2 regions of the Changpingibacter yushuensis genome follow, and region 2 is predicted to be linked to the other one. Evidence: riboswitches for the same ligand, from Rfam matches in the RefSeq annotation. Region 2 holds a riboswitch; the other holds the start of a gene.

Region 1 (8,661 bases), 1.1 Mb from region 2:
GACATCCTTAGTATTGACCCTCCCGTGCTGGATTTGCTGCGCCTAGGATGCCATCAGCTTCTCGACTTCCACACACCCGTGCATGCGGCTATCAATGAGACAGTTACGATCGCGCGGAATGAACTTGGCCAGAACACGGGCGGATTCGTTAATGCAGTTCTGCGTCGCGTGAGCGAAAAAGCTGACGACTGGGAGGAGATCCTGCGGTCCTCTTCCACCTCTGAACGCGCCTTCATCTCAACGTGGTACTCACATCCGCGATGGGTCGTGGAAGCACTTGAGGAATCATTAGTAGCAAACGGACGATCATCCGATGAGCTCACGAGCCTTCTCGAAGCAGACAACACGCCAGCCAAGGTGGCGCTGGTGCCACGCGAAATCACGCGCGAACAGCTGGAAGCCAACCTTGAGCAGTTCCATGTGAGCTACCAAGGCGGATACCTGATGCCACAAGCAGTTCTGATTGATTCGGGTGACCCACACAGAATTCGCTCAGTCCAAAACGGCGCTGCGGGCGTTCAGGATGAGGGCAGTCAGCTTATCGCTGGGATACTCGCAGAAGCTCCGATCGAGGGGTCAGACGAGTTGTGGCTAGATATGTGTGCAGGTCCTGGTGGAAAGACTGCCACGCTCGCAGCTGTGGCCAGCCAGCGTGGTGCTCGGATACACGCTAACGAACCTTTCGCGCATCGTCTAGACTTGGTTGCCGATTCCGTGGAACCTTGGGCCGATACGGTGGCCCTGCGCCTTGGTGACGGACGCGAACTTGGTGTTATGGAGAGCGAAACGTATGATCGCATCCTCGTTGACGCACCATGTTCAGGTCTGGGTGCGTTGCGCCGCAGACCTGAGGCAAGATGGCGGAAGCAAGGCAGTGATGTCACAGATCTTGCGGTTCTCCAGAGTGAACTTCTGGCAGCAGCATTTGCGGCTCTGCGTCCTGGAGGAGCGCTCGTGTATTCCACATGTTCGCCAGTCCTCGCGGAGACCCACGCGATTGTCACAGGATTCTTTGCCAACCATCCGCAGGCCGCACTAGTTGACTGCGGCCCTATTGCTTCGTCTATTGCCGTGCGTGACGTACCTTCTCACAACGGTTTCATCCAGTTGTGGCCCGACAGGGACCAGACCGACGGAATGTTCATTGCGTTGATAACAAAGAACCAGAAGTAGGGAGATATGGAATGAGCGTCGTCATCTCACCGTCCATTCTGAACTGCGATTTTGGGCATCTCGCGGATGAGCTGTCCAAGATCGCACATGCCGATTACGCGCACGTGGACATCATGGACAACCATTTTGTTCCCAACCTGGCGCTTGGCCTGCCGATCGTCGAGGCTGCAGTAGCGTATTCACAGATTCCAGTTGACGCCCACCTCATGATTGAGGAACCAGATCGATGGGCGCCAGTATATGCAGAACTCGGTTGTGCATCCGTCTCTTTCCACGCTGAGGCTGTCCAAGCCCCGGTTCGGTTGGCGCGTGAGCTACACGCCATGGGAACGCGCGCCAGTTTGGCGCTTCGGCCTGCCACACCGATCGAGCCCTACCTCGACATTCTTGCGGAGTTCGATCAAATCCTTATCATGACTGTGGAACCGGGATTTGGCGGGCAGTCGTTCCTCGACTCTATGTTGCCGAAGATCGCAAGGACACGCGACGCAGTGCGCCGTTCCGGGCTCGATGTGTGGATCCAGATCGACGGCGGAGTCTCACGCTCGACTATCGAACGAGCTGCCGAGGCAGGCGCAAATAACTTCGTGGCTGGATCTGCAGTGTTCAAGTCTGAGGATGCTTCTGCAGAAGTTGATCTTCTACGAGGACTCGCCGAAAGCCATATGCACTGACTTCTGCAACAACGTGTTTTTGCGCTGTGATCCATAGCGGAACTCGTCATCGCTCCGACCCACGTGTTCCGGAATCTGATCCGTAGGTTTGGTGTGTGAGCTACGGCAAACCCGGCTACGCTGAGCTTCATGACCAAGAATGAAAAGGTGCCCAAGCTCAACAAAGATCTTTACGAAGCCGAGCTGGAGGAGCTGCAAGCCCAGCTGGTCGAGATGCAAGAGTGGGTCAAGCAGAGCGGAAGCCGCGTCATCATCATCTTTGAGGGGCGTGACGCTGCTGGCAAGGGTGGCGCGATCAAGCGGATCACTGAGCCTCTCAATCCGCGCGTCGCTCGTATTGTGGCCTTACCGGCCCCGACGGAGCGTCAGAGGACCCAGTGGTACTTCCAACGCTATGTGGAGCATCTTCCGGCCGCCGGCGAGATTCGGCTGTTCGATCGCTCGTGGTACAACCGTGCGGGTGTGGAGCGTGTCATGGGCTATTGCACCCCCGAGGAGTACCGCAGGTTCCTTCAGCAATGCCCTGTATTTGAACGACTCCTTGTGGATGATGGCATCATCGTGCTCAAGTACTGGTTCTCTGTCTCCGACAAGGAGCAGCTCAAGCGTTTCAAGTCACGACTGACCGATCCCATGCGCAGATGGAAACTCTCCACCACCGACCTCGAGTCGATTACAAAATGGGAGGACTACTCCCGAGCCAAGGATGACATGTTCATCCAGACTGATATCTCTGAAGCTCCGTGGTACGTAGTGGAGTCCGAGGACAAGCGAAAAGCGCGCCTCAACGTTATGCACCACATACTCTCCAGCGTGCCTTGGGAGCGCGTCGAGCTTCCCGAACTGAAGATTCCAAAGCGCCCCAAGTCCACCGGGTACCGCCGAATAGATCGGAGCCTGCAGAAAGAGGTACCAGACTTCGCCGCCACGATTACGTCCGAGCGCATGCCTGCGAGGTATGTGGATAAAGAAGATGAGGTACTCAACGGAGAATCACCTGAATGAGGTCTGGCGCCGGGAGTCGGATGTGGACGCCTGATTCCGAGCTGAACAAGTTGAGATAGGTTTCAGTTGCCCGCGTGCAATCCAGCATCTGCCAAAGTGGTGATGCTACGAACGTCACCGATGATGAAAGATGAACTCATGGACCAGAACTTCATGTACCTAGCGCTCGTAGTGTATTTCGCAGGACTACTCTATATTGGCTATCTCGCATATCGCAGAACTGAGACTCATGAGGATTTCATGGTGGGCGGACGAGGCCTGCCGCCATGGGTCGCGGCGCTTTCTGCTGGTGCTTCGGACATGTCTGGTTGGCTCATAATGGGTCTGCCTGGGGCGATATATGCCACAGGGTTGATTGAATCATGGATTGCGATCGGTTTGTCCATCGGTGCATATCTCAACTGGAAGCTTGTGGCACCTCGCCTCCGGGCGTACACCGAAGTGGCTCGGAACTCCATCACGATTCCCAGTTTCTTTGAGAACCGGCTCAAGGATAAGTCTCATATTCTTCGAATCGCCTCCAGTCTCATTATTCTTGTATTCTTTACGCTCTACGTATCGTCCGGCATGGTAGCAGCGGGAGTCTTCTTTGAGAGTTCATTTGACGGAAGCTACATCGTTGGAATGTTGGTGGTTGTAGGTATCACCCTTATTTACACGTTCTTTGGTGGATTCCTTGGTGCATCTCTGACAGACGTCGCCCAAGGCATCATGTTGTTGGTTGCACTCGGCGTGGTGCCTATCGCTGGGATCATTGCGGTGGGCGGAATAGGTGAGACAGCGCAAACCGTTAGCGCGGTGGCACCCGGAAACCTCTCCTTCTTCGGAACGGGAGAGTTCTCTTCCACAGTTGTGCTCACCATCGTTTCCGGCCTAGCTTGGGGATTGGGCTACTTCGGCCAACCCCATATTGTTGTCAGGTTTATGGCCCTGCGCAGCCCGAAAGAAGCAGGACGAGCGCGTCGAATCGGCATGTCGTGGATGATCATCTCGCTCACAGGTGCTGTGCTATCAGGACTAGTGGGCATTGCGTTCTTCTACAGTCGAAACGAAACTCTGCCGAACCCTGAAACGGTCGTCTTGCGTATGTCAACCCTTCTACTGCATCCTTTCTTCGCTGGTCTGGTACTCGCGGCAGTGTTGGCGGCCATCATGAGTACGTTCTCGAGTCAGCTCGTTGTATGCTCGTCAGCTTTGGTCGAGGATCTGTATAGGGTCATCAATAAGAAGCCACCTTCGGCGCGCCGCCTTGTTCTACTTGGCAGGCTTTGCGTCGTGGTGGTAGCTTTGGCGGCTCTTTTGCTAGCGCTGAATCCTGATGATTCAATTCTTGGTCTAGTCAGTTTCGCATGGGCCGGTTTCGGTGCAGCTTTCGGTCCCATTACCCTTCTCAGCCTCTACTGGCGTAAGCTCACCAATTGGGGTGCTTTGGCGGGCATGGTCACTGGCACTGTCGTCGTGTTCCTGTGGGATGCGCTGAATACGGGCCTGTATGAGTTGTTGCCTGCATTTGTACTCGCCACTGTGGCAGCGTGGGTGGTAAGTCTCGTAACGCATCAGCCCAACTCTGAGATCACTGATGAGTTCAATCGTGCGGAAAATCTGGCAAAGGCGTGACCGGCTTTTCCAAAGCGGTGGGCTGACTCCCGTTTTACATGTCTGGCCGGCAAGCGGCGAGGGGCAGTGGACGATGTTCAGACGGTTGGGTGTGGGCGTATCTCGGCATCCATGGATGGTCATTCTCACGTGGCTGGTTTTGACCTTGACGATGGCTGGGGCCGCCGCATTTGGGTATGGCCACGGCGGGTTGTTCGAGCGAATGGCAACGTCTGACTTCGTTGTGCCGGGTTCAGAGTCAGAGGCAGTCACGGATTCTACTGCTGCCGATCCGCAGTCTGGAGAGTCAGTCATCATCGTGGTCCAAGGCGTAGACCTCCGCGATGATTCGGATTCAGTGGCCGCGTTTGCGCAGGAATACCGGGGGCTTCTCGACGGCGTCGGTGTGGCTTCGGTTGTGGACCCGTTCTCATCGGGCGATCCAGCGGATTCTGCGTCGCAGGCAATGCTCTCCAGTCAGGGTGACGGCTACGTCGTCGTCGTACGTATGGAAGCAGACCTATCCGATTCTGCCGAGGCCAAGAGCCGCCAGAACTTGACGAATGGAATTCAGGAGTATGACGGGAGGCTTGCGAGCACGTTTGGCGGCGCCGCCACTGCTACAGAAGTCTCAGACGCGGCGATTTCTGATTCAACGATGGAGCTCATCCAGCGCGACTTGATCCGCGGAGAGAGCGTCAGCCTTCCCGTGGCAGCGGTTCTCATGGTGGTGGTATTTGGAGGCGTTCTTGCCGCCTGCATGCCTCTCATTGGTGCGATCACAGCAATTCTTGTTGGGCTCGGTTTGATCTGGGTAGCCACGTTCGTCATCTCAATCGATTCGTTTATTCTGAACGTTGTTTCGATTATTGGAGTGGCTCTTTCGATCGACTACGGGTTGCTTGTAGTTGCGCGATTCCGTGAAGAGGGCGCCAAGCTGATGGGAAAGGTGGACCTCGCGGGCCCGCGAGCGCGCCCAGATATCGTCGAGCCTGCCGTGACTGAAGCTGTTGCTATGGCTGGGCGAACGGTGGCGTTCTCCGCTATCACGATTGCCTGTGCCATATCCGGGCTTATGACAATGCGCCTGTATGTACTCAAGACCATCAGCTTGGGTGGAATCGTAGTTACGCTTCTGGCAGTTCTCGCGGCGATTACCTTGGTTCCTGCACTTCTCACCATCTTGGGCCGAAAGATCCTTGGAGTTTCGCCGGTTACTCGCGTCCCGGTATTGAGCGCCTTAGTCCGTATGGTGAGCGATTCCTCGTCCGACGACGGCGTGTTCTCACGGATCGCTCGGCGCGTTCAGGCGCACCCGTGGCGGGTCATGGCGGGCACGTTGGCGTTGCTTGTCATGATGACGTTACCGCTGCACAGCTTCACGATGCGCAGCAATATGAGCGATTACATCCCTCAGGATTCGGCTCTTTCACAAGCCTATGACACGCTTCAGACCAACTACCCAGCACTGGCAACTCCTTCGGTGCAGGCCGTAGTTGGCATTCCTGTGGAGGATTCGAACGCGGTGGTTTCAGCTATAGAGGAAATCAATGGCATAGATTTCGTTGTGGCGCAGCCGCTGGATTCCGATCCGACGATGACCCTCATCAACGTGCGAGTCAGCGCAGCCGATCAGACAGGCTCCGAAGTCAGCGCCGTGATGGAACAGATGCGTGACATGGATGTGGGTTCTCGTATGTGGGTTGGGGGCGCCGCGGCGCTCCAACGCGACATCGTCGACTCTATGACTGCCGACGCTCCGCTTGCTCTTGCCGTGGTAGTGGTTGCGGTGATGGTCCTGCTGTTCCTCATGACTGGATCGCTGTTGGTTCCTATCAAGGCGCTGATTATCAATTCTCTGTCTTTGCTGGCCGCCTTGGGCGCTACAAGCTTCATCTTCCAGCAGGGCATAGGTGTGCCCGTCACGGATGGACTAGTGGCGTTCATTGTTGCGTGCATGATTGCGTTCGGGTTCGGGTTGGCTATGGACTATGAGGTCTTCTTGCTAGCGCGTATCAAGGAGTACTGGGACGCGGGGGAGAGCAACGACCTCGCAGTCGAGAAAGGCCTGCAGCGTTCTGGGCGTATCATCACGTCGGCCGCAGCGATTATCGTGGCTGTCTTCATCGGATTTGCCACTGGCGAGATGATCGCTATTGAGCAAATCGGTGTGGCACTTGCAATCATGGTGGTCACGGATGCCACTATTACGCGCTTGCTTCTTGTGCCGGCCACGATGACGGTCTTGGGCAAATGGAACTGGTGGGCGCCGCGGCCGCTTCAGCGTCTGGCAGAGCGAGTTGGCTTCCGCGAATAGCCAGAGTAGCCGATGCCACACGGAGTGTGACCAGGCCGAAGTTGCGATTGCCGGTGGTGCATGAGCATAATCAAAAAGAACACATTGTGCTCCGGGGTCAGTGAAAGTCTGAACCGGCGGTAATAGTCCGCGACCCGCATTTGCGGTGGACAGGGTGGAACTCCCTGACCGACGGTTAAAGTCCGGATGGGAGGCGCACGTGATTCAGCATGCATGTTCGCTTTGGGCGTCATGCGCATGCTGTCTTTCGTTCGTGTCTGAATTCCCCGAAGCTGAGTAGGGGAGAGGCATCGTGAAGTCAAGAAGGCGCAAAGCTTGGGTTCCATCGTTGGTCCTTGGCATCGTGCTGCTTGGAGTGTGGTGGGCAACCACTACGTTCGGAGTTATTGACACCGCATTTCTGCCAACTCCTCAATCGGCTGTCGGGCGCCTGATCTATGGGCTGCAGCAGGGTTACCTTGCCACGGCCACATGGGTCACGCTTCAGGAAGCTCTTGGCGGCTGCGCGATTGCAGCAATCTTGGGCATACCAACTGGTTACGGCATTGCTAAGTCGCGGCTTTTTGCCCGCGCTGTGCAGCCGTACCTCGCTGCGGCCCAGGCGATTCCTGCGGTTGCAATTGCTCCCCTCTTGACCATCTGGATTGGCTACGGCAAGCTTCCCATCATCGTTTTGTGCACGATTATGGTGGTTTTTCCCGTGGTCATCTCCAGTTCAGTTGGTTTCCGGCATATCAATCATGATGTGCTGGGCGCCGCGCGGTTGGATGGGGCATCGGGCTGGACTCTCATTCGCTACATGGAACTTCCTCTTGCAGCGCCCGGGATTCTAGCTGGATTGCGTACGGGATTCACGCTATCGATCACCGGTGCTGTGGTTGGCGAAATGATCATTGGCGGAAACGGCTTGGGGATGACGCTACTCAGCTCCCAGGGTTCCGCGGACGTCAAAGGCATGTTTGCCACGATCATCTTGCTTGCTTGCTGTGCTATGGCGATCTATGGCCTGATCGCATTCGTTGAGCAGAGAGCGAACTACCTGATTCGTGATGCGCGCCCACGCTGAGTACTCAGCGCATCGGTTGGCGGGGGAACTCGCCGGAAATCTGCATTTGAGGAAACATGAAGAAGATTCTTGCTGTTGTTGTGGGCGCTACATTGGCGCTTGCGGGTTGTTCGAGTCAATCAGACGATTCAGCCACTGGGACTACAACGGATACGACGAAGCTCACGCTGGGCTTGACATACATTCCAGATATTCAGTTCGCACCGTTCTATGTTGCGCTGGAGAATGGGTACTTTGCTGATGAAGGGCTTGACGTGACGCTTCGCCACCACGGCTCCCAAGAGGCACTACTGGGCGCCCTCCAATCGGGCGAAGAGGACGCGGTGTTTGCCGGCGGAGACGAGATGCTCCAGGGGCGTTCAAATGGGATTGACGTGGTCAATTGGGCCACGATGTACCAGGATTATCCTGTCACGCTGATCGTTCCGGCTGATTCGGATATCACGTCGATCGCTGACTTGAAGGGTCATTCGGTTGGCCTCCCAGGTGAGTATGGTGAGAACTACTTTGCCCTGCTCGCGATGATGAATGCCGCTGGCTTCTCAGATTCGGATATCGATGTCCAGTACATTGGCTACACCCAAGCGGCCGCGTTGGCATCGGGACAAGTGGACGCCATTATCGGCTACTCGAATTCTGATCTTGTGACGATAGCTTCGGCGTTGTCAGGGGATGGCTCAACGGGTGCTGCCGATCTCTCGACTGTGCGTTCGATCGATCTTGTGGACGGCGGTTTGCCGTTGGTCGCAGTGGGTATGGGATCGCTTTCTGAGAACCTCAGCAAGAACAAGGAAGCTTACGTCAAGGTGCTGGCTGCATTGGATAAGGCG
Region 2 (8,661 bases):
GAGTTCCCGGAAGAATACAAGAATCGGGTTCGAGCGTGACGTCGACGTCCACAGCGGTTGTGGCTGGGTCCACGATAGAAACACCTGAACGCATCCAAGCGTCAAGGATTCGCTTATTCATCTCGTGACGCAAAGCAGCCAGCTGAACCAGATCGTTACACCCTTCCACCAGCCAAGAGTCCGAGACAACGTAGTCCCCAACCCCGCTGCCCGATGAGTAGGCCTGTTCAACAACGTCCGTCAGATACAGCTCACCTTGCGCGTTAGAACTTGACAGGTTCTCCAGCGCGCTGCGGAGAAACTCGAGGTCAAACGAGTAGGTGGAGGTATTGATCTCCGTGATCGCGCGTTGGGCGGGATCCGCATCCTTGTGTTCGACGACGCCGCAAATACTCCCGGTGCTGTCACGCAAGATTCGGCCATATCCAGTTGGATCGGAAACGTTTGTGGTGAGAACCGTGACCGCATTGGAATCGTGACGTTCGTTCAGGTGGCTGAGGGTCTGCGTATCGAGCAATGGCGTATCGCCGGCCATGACCGTAACAGACCCGGAAAGCGATGCTGGAAGTTCTTGGAGGCCGCACCAAACTGCGCGCCCCGTACCCATGATCGCATCCTGATCAGCGATGATGACGTCCGGATCACATTCCAACGCGTGGGCGGCAACTGCATCGCGTTCGTGACGAACCACCACCACGACATATTCGGGTCGGAGCCCGCGCGCAGCTGCAATTGCATGACCAAGAAGAGTGCGCCCGCACAGTGAATGCAGCACCTTGGGTGTTGCCGAGTGCATTCGCGTTCCCTGCCCTGCGGCAAGAATCACGACCGCCGCTGGACGCCCAGAACTCACAGCTTTCCCCTCTTCTCGTTGAACCGAAACTAGCCTACCCCGCGTCAGCTTTCGAGGGCGAGTATTCACATGTGAGTTTGGCTCCGCCTCCAGGGTTCGAACCTGGACCAAAGGTTCCAAAGACCTTTGTGCTGCCATTACACCAAGGCGGAATATGAACGGAATGATTCTACCGTCAGCCGTTCAGCAGTCATAATGAAACCATGAATGAATCCGAACTCACAAACCGGCGCGATCCTCGCCCGCGAATTCGCATGACTCGAGCCGACCGGCGCGAGCAACTCATCGGCGTCGCACGTGAGCTGTTCGGAACTCGCGGGTATGACGCCGTTTCCATTGAGGAAATCGCCGCTGCGGCCCAAGTCTCCAAGCCCGTGGTCTACGAACACTTCGGCGGCAAGGAAGGTCTCTACCAAGTAATCGTGGATCGCGAAGTGACATCTCTCTCGGAGATGTTGGCTAGCCAGATGATCCCAGGGCAGCACCCGCGCGAGATGCTGGAGAGAATCCTCCTGTCACTGCTGGACTACATTGACGAAAGCCCTGATGGCTTCCGCCTGCTTTCCCACCAATCTCCCACCGCTGTGAGCGGAGGAACGTTCACCACGGTGATTGCCGACGTTGCCGAACAAGTGACGGAAATGCTCGCCCCCGTTATGGAAGAACTGGGTCAAGATCCGCAGACTGCTCCCATCTACGGTCAGCTCTTGGCCGGTGCGATCGGCCGGATCGGCCAGTGGTGGGTTGAGGTACAAGCACCTGACAAGGGCACGGTGGCGGCCCATGTGACCAACCTGCTGTGGCTCGGCCTTCGCTCAATGGAACGCGACCCCCACCTAGTGACGGTTCCCAACCCTGACGGGGAAGAATGGGGAGGCACTCCAAACTAGGATTCCGGCACGAATCAAACGATTTGGTAACCTGTAAACGCAATCACACCTATCTCGTGAGGATAGATATGCCACTCGCTGGCCCAATGCTGGGTATCGATCACCTCAACAAGTCATTTGGATCATTGCAAGCGCTTCGCGATCTCTCCTTCAATGTGGGAAAGGGGGAGATGTTCGGGTTCGTCGGCTCGAACGGAGCAGGCAAGACCACCGCGATGCGGATCATGCTGGGAGTTATGTCTGCCGATTCAGGTGAGGTCACGTGGAACGGCGCACCTATCTCCTTCGAGGCTCGCAAGACGATCGGCTACATGCCAGAGGAACGCGGCCTGTATCCCAGATTCGCCGTGGGGCCACAACTCGAATACCTGGCTCGCTTGCACGGGATGAACAAGTCCGAAGCACACGCAGCAATGGAGTACTGGACTGAGCGCTTGGGCATTCAGGCACGCCGTGAGGACAACGTACAAAAGCTCTCCCTCGGAAACCAGCAGCGCGTGCAGCTCGCAGCAGCACTCATCCACAACCCCACGCTCATGGTGCTTGATGAACCCTTCTCCGGATTGGATCCAGTAGCAGTAGATGTGATGTCTCAGGTCCTCAAAGAGAAAGTGGAATCTGGCGCGTCCGTGGTGTTCTCCTCCCATCAGCTCGATCTGGTGGAGAGGTTGTGCGACAGGGTAGGCATTATTTCCCAAGGTCACATGGTTGCCGAAGGAACAATCAACGAACTGCGCTCCACAGAATCCCAGCAGTTGGCACTCGCTTCCGGAGCTGCACCCGAACAGCTTTCCGCCGCACTCCTCCCGCTCGGCATCACGCTAGCGCCAGACCCGCTCGATGGCAGCGCAGAAGCGCCCGCCATTTCGGGGCTCACCCGCGTGATCTTCAATCAACCCGCCGGAGTTTCAGACCAGACAGTGTTGCAAGCCGCGATCAGCGCGGGACCTGTTCACGAGTTCGGGCCCCGCAGGCCACACTTGACGGACTTGTTCAAGGACGTCGTCGTCGTGACTGCGCCAGATCAACCCGAAACTAAGCCGGCCAAACGGTCACTGTGGAAGAAGGTGGCGCGCTGATGCTAGGACTCATCATCAAACGCGAGTTCACAACACTGCTGGGCTCCAAAGCTATGCGAATCTCCACGGCAGTCATCGTGATTCTGTGCCTCGCCGCCGGCGTAGCTGGCAACATCTTCTTGGGAGATGACAGCTCTGATGATCAGGCAATCCCTGAAGCCACATCCGTATCCATCACGTCTGAAGCCAACGCGCTGACGCCCTATCTTGAGCAACTGGGTGTGAGTGTCGAGGAAACCTCTGGTAATCCAGATGACGTAGCGCGCGATTCCGGCAACGCAGTTATTTCTGGCAGTCCCGCGGCTCCCACCATCACCTCGACCGACGGCGCCGATCCCATCAGGGACGTGGTGGTACTGGCCGCAACGGAGAAGCTGATGGATGAAGCTGGAGCACTGACCCCAGACGTATCAGCGAACCTCGCCGCTCTAGCCAGCACCACTGTCACCAGCGTGGCAACTGACGCCTTCAGTGAGAACCCCATTGGCTACGCCGTGGGCATGGTGGGTGTGCTCATGCTCATGATGATCACGCTCATGGGAATCTCCACACTCTCGGCTGGCGTGGTAGAAGAGAAAGCGAGCCGCGTGGTGGAGATCTTGTTGACCACCGTGCGCCCGCGGACCCTCCTGCTCGGAAAGATCCTAGGCATCGGCTCAGCTATGCTCGTCATCTTCGCGGTGTACCTAGCCGGCATCCTCGGAGGCTTGTGGATCGCAGGACTGCTGGATCAAATCAGCACACTGGGCGCACTAGGCGTGTGGGGATACGTGCCGATGCTGCTTCTGTGGATCGTTCTGGGCTACTTCACATTCGCCGGAATCACTGGCGGAATCTCCGCCACAGTTTCCCGGCAGGAAGATCTGGGCGCAGTTCAGACTCCTCTCATTTTTATGCAGATGATCCCGCTATACCTTGCGATCTACCTTGTGCCCTACCTTCCGGATGCCACCGTAACCAAGGTGCTCTCCTACGTGCCACTCTTTTCCCCTTACCTGATGCCCATGCGTGCGGCAGTCGGTGGAGTCGAGGTGTGGGAGCAAGTGCTCGCTATCGCGCTTACGCTGATCACGATTCCACTGCTCGCCCTAGTGGCCGGCAAGATCTACGAGCGTTCCATTCTGCACACAGGTGAGAGGATCAAGCTCAAGCAGGTCTTGAGGAAGGCCGCATAGTACCTGTCCTGATAGTTGAGTGCGCCCGGCGGACAAAACGCCACCGCGCCGTGGAGCATCCAGTTGTCCTGATAGCCGGGGTGCCCAGCTCCGCAACGTGACCTGAGGCGACCAGACCGCCGGGCTTGACTCGCCCACTAAGCTTGATGACCAAGACGAACTCACGGAAGGGTTGCCCATGACTTCTCAAACTTCAACTCCCACCCAGCCAGACGTCTCCCTAGAGCGCACTGGAACGCGAACCTACCATGCGCAGAACTCGCGTGGCGCAACGTTGGAGATCGGCAAGGGCGAAGGCCAGTGGAGCCCCGGTGACTTGCTCAAGGCAGCCCTGCTGGGCTGCAACGCGATGTCAGCAGATTCCCGCTTGGCGCACGTGTTGGGTGATGACTTCGCATTGAGCGGGGTCATCGCCAACGAGTATCGAGAAGACGAGGATCGATTCACAAAGTTCGTTGTGGAGCTCATCCCCGAGTTCAAGGATCTTGATCCGGAAGCCGAGGCCGACACGCGAAAGCGGGCTCTGGCAGCGATCGCCCGCTACTGCACTGTGGGGCACACCCTCGACCACGCCGTGCCGCATGAAACCATCATCACCCGCGAAGACTGATTCCGGCCCCACCACGGCTTCCGGCCACACCACGGCTTACTTCCCACCACGGTCTCCCTGCTAAGGACTACTTCCCGCCCCGCTCAAAATGGGCCAGAAGCTCACGCAGCAGCGCGGCAAGTTCCCGGCTGGAGTCTGCGCCTAGCCCGTCAAGTTGTTCACTCTCTAGGTCCAGCAGATCTGCCATCGCCTGATCCACGAGCTCCACTCCCGCCGGTGTAGCCTCCACATGAACCACTCGTTTGTCTGTGGGATCTGGAAGACGCCGCGCGTTCCCGCGAGCCACCATTCGATCGATTCGATTAGTAACCGTGCCGGAAGAAACAAGGGTCTCCTGCATGAGGCGCCCCGCCGTCAGGCGATACGGAGGGCCTTGACGGCGCAACGCAGCAAGCATCTCAAACTCCCACGATTCGATCGAGTGGCGCGTAAACGCCTGCCTGCGCATCTTGTCAATGTGGTAAGTCAGCCGCACCATTCGAGAGAACACCGCAAGTGGTTCGGGATCAAAGTCAGGGCGCTCGCGGCCCCACGACTCAACAATTCCATCCACCTCATCACGAGGCTCTCGCGCGGTTTTCATGTAGCCAGATTACTCGACGTCGAGATACTTTCCGCAATACTCAGCCGAAAGTCACGAGATCTTGGCCGGAAGCGAACCCTTCTCTAGGAGCTGTGCCACGTATCTGGCTACGACGTCGATCTCGATGTTGACCGGATCGCCCGCATCTAGGAGCCCCAGATTGGTCATGCGAAGGGTCTCCGGGATAAGCGCCACACCAAACTCATGCCCCACAACAGTTGTCACTGTCAGAGATACTCCATTGAGCGCAACCGCGCCCTTCTCAGCAATGAAACCTGTGAGCGCTTCGGGCGCCTCCACACGAAGCTCAATCCACCCGTCGGAGTCCACACGCCTACTGAGCTGACCCACACCATCCACGTGGCCTTGCACAATGTGCCCATGCAGGCGCCCATCAACCGGTAGCGCGCGTTCAAGGTTGACCCGGCTACCTGCGGTCAGGGTACCCAGCGCAGTGCGGTGCAGCGTTTCCGGCATAATGTCGACGACGAATACTCCTTCGGCTGGCTGGTCCACCACAGTGAGGCAGACGCCAGATACCGCGATGGAATCTCCGCGCTTGGCTCCCTGGACCGCAAGTGGTCCAGCGATGGCCAACGTTGCTCCTCCATGGGGTTGGAGCATGATGTCCTTGACGGTCCCGAGTTCTTCAACAATTCCAGTGAACATGTTCTCTCCCAGATTCTGGCTCCGGGAAGCGCGATGGGAGCGCCGCACATGGGGAGGTAGGCGAATACTCCCCACAATCCACGTGTGATTCTCCCATCCGGACTCTAACCGTCGGTTCTGGAATTTCACCAGATCAACCGTGTGCTACTGAGCAGCACACGGGTCGCGGACTTTAACCGCCGGTTCGGACTTTCACCGACCCCGAAGCACGTGGTGTACTTTGCCTCCCACCATAGTCCTCGCCTCAGCCATCAAGGTGCCCAGACCACATTGACTTCACCACACATGGCGGATTCACAATCGATGGAATGAGCGCGTTCGGCCGCACTAATCGTCGCGTTGGTTAAGAAGCTCGCGCAGCATCCGAGTCAGCTCGATCCGTTGCGGGCCGCTCAATGTATCTAAACTTTTCCGTTCGGCGGTGAAGAACTCATCGAGCACCGATTCGAGCACCACGCGGCCCGGATCGGTTAGGGAAACAGTCTGTTTTCGCGCATCAGTTGGATCGATGTTCCGCTCAATGAAGCCGAGCCGTTGGAGCTTTCGGAGGCGCTTGAGCATGCCGGCTTGTGTGATGAACATTTGGGCCGCGAGCTGCGCTTGGGTCAGATGCTGCTCGTCGCGAGCGCGATAGAGCGCTCCAGCCGATGAATATGGAGGAACAGGCAATGGGCTCAACCAACCACACGCACGCGGCATCGGCGAACACCGCAGTGAACGATCTACGCTCGGCGCTCGCCCTCATCCAGGACGATCCCACGCAGTTCATCACCACGGATCATCCCGTGGACCCAAACGCGCAGCTCGCAGGCGTGTACAAGCACATCGGCGCCGGCGGAACAGTAATGCGACCTACCCGTCGCGGGCCGGCCATGCAGTTCACCAATATCGTGGGCTTTGAGGATGTCAGCGTGCTGGTGGGAATGCTCGCCGATCGAGCACGGGTTGCCAAGCTTCTGGGAGCAACTCCCACTTCTATCAACCACCTCGTAGCAGAAGCTTTCAACCACGCAAGAGAGCCCGTCGTCGTCACAAGGAACGAAGCGCCGGTGCAGGAAAAGGTGTATCTGGCCTCCGAACCGGACTTCGATATCCGCACCCTTCTACCTGCTCCAACGAACACGCCGGTGGACGCCGCACCATTCTTCTGCATGGGCCTGCTCTTGGGCACTGACCCGCAGACTGGGCACTCGGACGTGACGATCCACCGAATCGCCGTGCAGGGCCGCGACGAGCTATCCATTTTCTTCGCACCGGGCCGCCACATTGACGCATTCAGGAAGAAGGCCGAGGCCGCCGGAAAACCGCTGCCTGTGACGATCAATATGGGCCTAGACCCCGCCGTTTACATCGGCGCATGCTTCGAGGCACCAACCACTCCCTTCGGCTATGACGAACTGCAGGTGGCCGGGGGCATCCGCCACGAACCGGTGAGCCTGGTCAAGGCACTAACAGTGGAACAACACGCGATCGCACGTGCCGAAATCGTCATCGAGGGCGAATTGTTGCCCAATGTGCGAGTTCGCGAAGATCAGAATTCGGATACCGGCCACGCCATGCCCGAGTTTCCCGGCTACAACGGCCCGGCGAACCCCTCCCTACCCCTCTTCAAGGTCACGGCAGTCACCACACGCACTCACCCCATCCTTGAGACATTGGTAGGCCCCGGCGAGGAACACACCTCTCTAGCTGGCATCCCCACGGAAGCATCACTCATCCGGGCACTGGAAGCCGCCCTGCCCGGTTTCGTCACCCAGGTTTATGCGCACACCGCAGGTGGCGGAAAGCTGCTAGCCATCATCCAGGTACACAAGGAGAAAGCGTTCGACGACGGCCGTGCCCACCAAGCCGCGTTAGTCGCGTTCGCAACATACAGCGAGCTGAAGAACGTGATTCTTGTTGATCAGGACGTGGATCCGTTCGATACGGATGACGTGCTGTGGGCAATGACCACTCGAATGCAGGGAGATACCGATATCATCACCATTCCTGGCGTCATGGGGCACGTCCTGGATCCATCTCAACAACCCGAATACAACCCCTCGATTCCCGCGAAGGGCGTAACCGCCAAGACTATCTTCGACGCCACCGCACCGTATCGGCTCAAGGAACAGTTCACGCGAGCACAGTTCCTTGAAGTGGACCCGCGGCCGTGGGCACCGCAGCTACATGTTCGATGCGCACCTTGGCCAAGATTGCGAATGGAGTGAGCACATCGCTGGTTTCCCGCGCCGCCGACGTCATACTGAAGGAAAGGCGCCGCCTCGTGCTTGTTGCCCGCGAGGCCCCCTTATCGCTCATCCACCTGCGCAACATGATCACTGTGACCGAAGCCGGGGCGACCGTCTTCCCGCCCGTCCCCGCGTTCTACACCAATCCCACAAGTCTCGCTGACGTGGTGGACCACACTGTTGGCCGGGTGCTTGACCAGTTTGGCATTGACACCGCATCCTTCCCACGTTGGCGCGAAGAGAACCTGCAGGCCTCTTTCCGCCAGAAGCCCGTGATGCGCACAGATGAGGTGTATTCGTGATCGACGCCGAGCCTGACCCCTCTACTCCGTTCGAAGAAGGTGGCGATTTTGCGTTTCCCAACCGGAGTTCTCCACGTTCTGCAGAGCTATCCTTCGACTCACGGGGAAACCAACCTGACCTGGGCGTAGCCTTCACACCGGCAATCGATGCGTTCTTGTGCGAACACACCGTCATGTCTGTGGCGGTCTACGCGAACGGCATGCTGCGGGCGGCAAGCGTGTTCTATTGTCTGGAACGCGGTGCCCCCCGACTGCTCTATTATTCAGAC

The links. Region 2 has a riboswitch for FMN ahead of H2O17_RS01805 (riboflavin synthase). Riboswitches for the same ligand answer to the same signal wherever they lie in the genome.
Region 1: it holds a riboswitch for FMN, as region 2 does, so the genes downstream of both, H2O17_RS06525 (ABC transporter permease) here and H2O17_RS01805 (riboflavin synthase) in region 2, are expected to answer to the same signal.

What each region holds. Positions count from the first base shown of each region.
Region 1 is NZ_CP059492.1:1,499,595-1,508,255, reverse strand. Features, by position in the region: gene H2O17_RS06550 (RsmB/NOP family class I SAM-dependent RNA methyltransferase) at 1-1,173, shown strand, start outside; gene rpe (ribulose-phosphate 3-epimerase) at 1,185-1,847, shown strand; gene ppk2 (polyphosphate kinase 2) at 1,977-2,852, shown strand; gene putP (sodium/proline symporter PutP) at 2,973-4,469, shown strand; gene H2O17_RS06530 (MMPL family transporter) at 4,543-6,765, shown strand; FMN riboswitch at 6,849-6,967, shown strand; gene H2O17_RS06525 (ABC transporter permease) at 7,058-7,831, shown strand; gene H2O17_RS06520 (ABC transporter substrate-binding protein) at 7,888-8,661, shown strand, end outside.
Region 2 is NZ_CP059492.1:432,031-440,691, reverse strand. Features, by position in the region: gene H2O17_RS01840 (NTP transferase domain-containing protein) at 1-853, opposite strand, end outside; tRNA gene H2O17_RS01835 (tRNA-Gln) at 932-1,005, opposite strand; gene H2O17_RS01830 (TetR/AcrR family transcriptional regulator) at 1,057-1,743, shown strand; gene H2O17_RS01825 (ABC transporter ATP-binding protein) at 1,812-2,822, shown strand; gene H2O17_RS01820 (ABC transporter permease) at 2,822-3,997, shown strand; gene H2O17_RS01815 (OsmC family protein) at 4,176-4,607, shown strand; gene H2O17_RS01810 (MarR family winged helix-turn-helix transcriptional regulator) at 4,675-5,190, opposite strand; gene H2O17_RS01805 (riboflavin synthase) at 5,242-5,859, opposite strand; FMN riboswitch at 5,941-6,072, opposite strand; gene H2O17_RS01800 (MarR family winged helix-turn-helix transcriptional regulator) at 6,187-6,528, opposite strand; gene H2O17_RS01795 (UbiD family decarboxylase) at 6,528-8,069, shown strand; gene H2O17_RS01790 (UbiX family flavin prenyltransferase) at 8,066-8,392, shown strand; gene H2O17_RS01785 (PNPOx family protein) at 8,389-8,661, shown strand, end outside.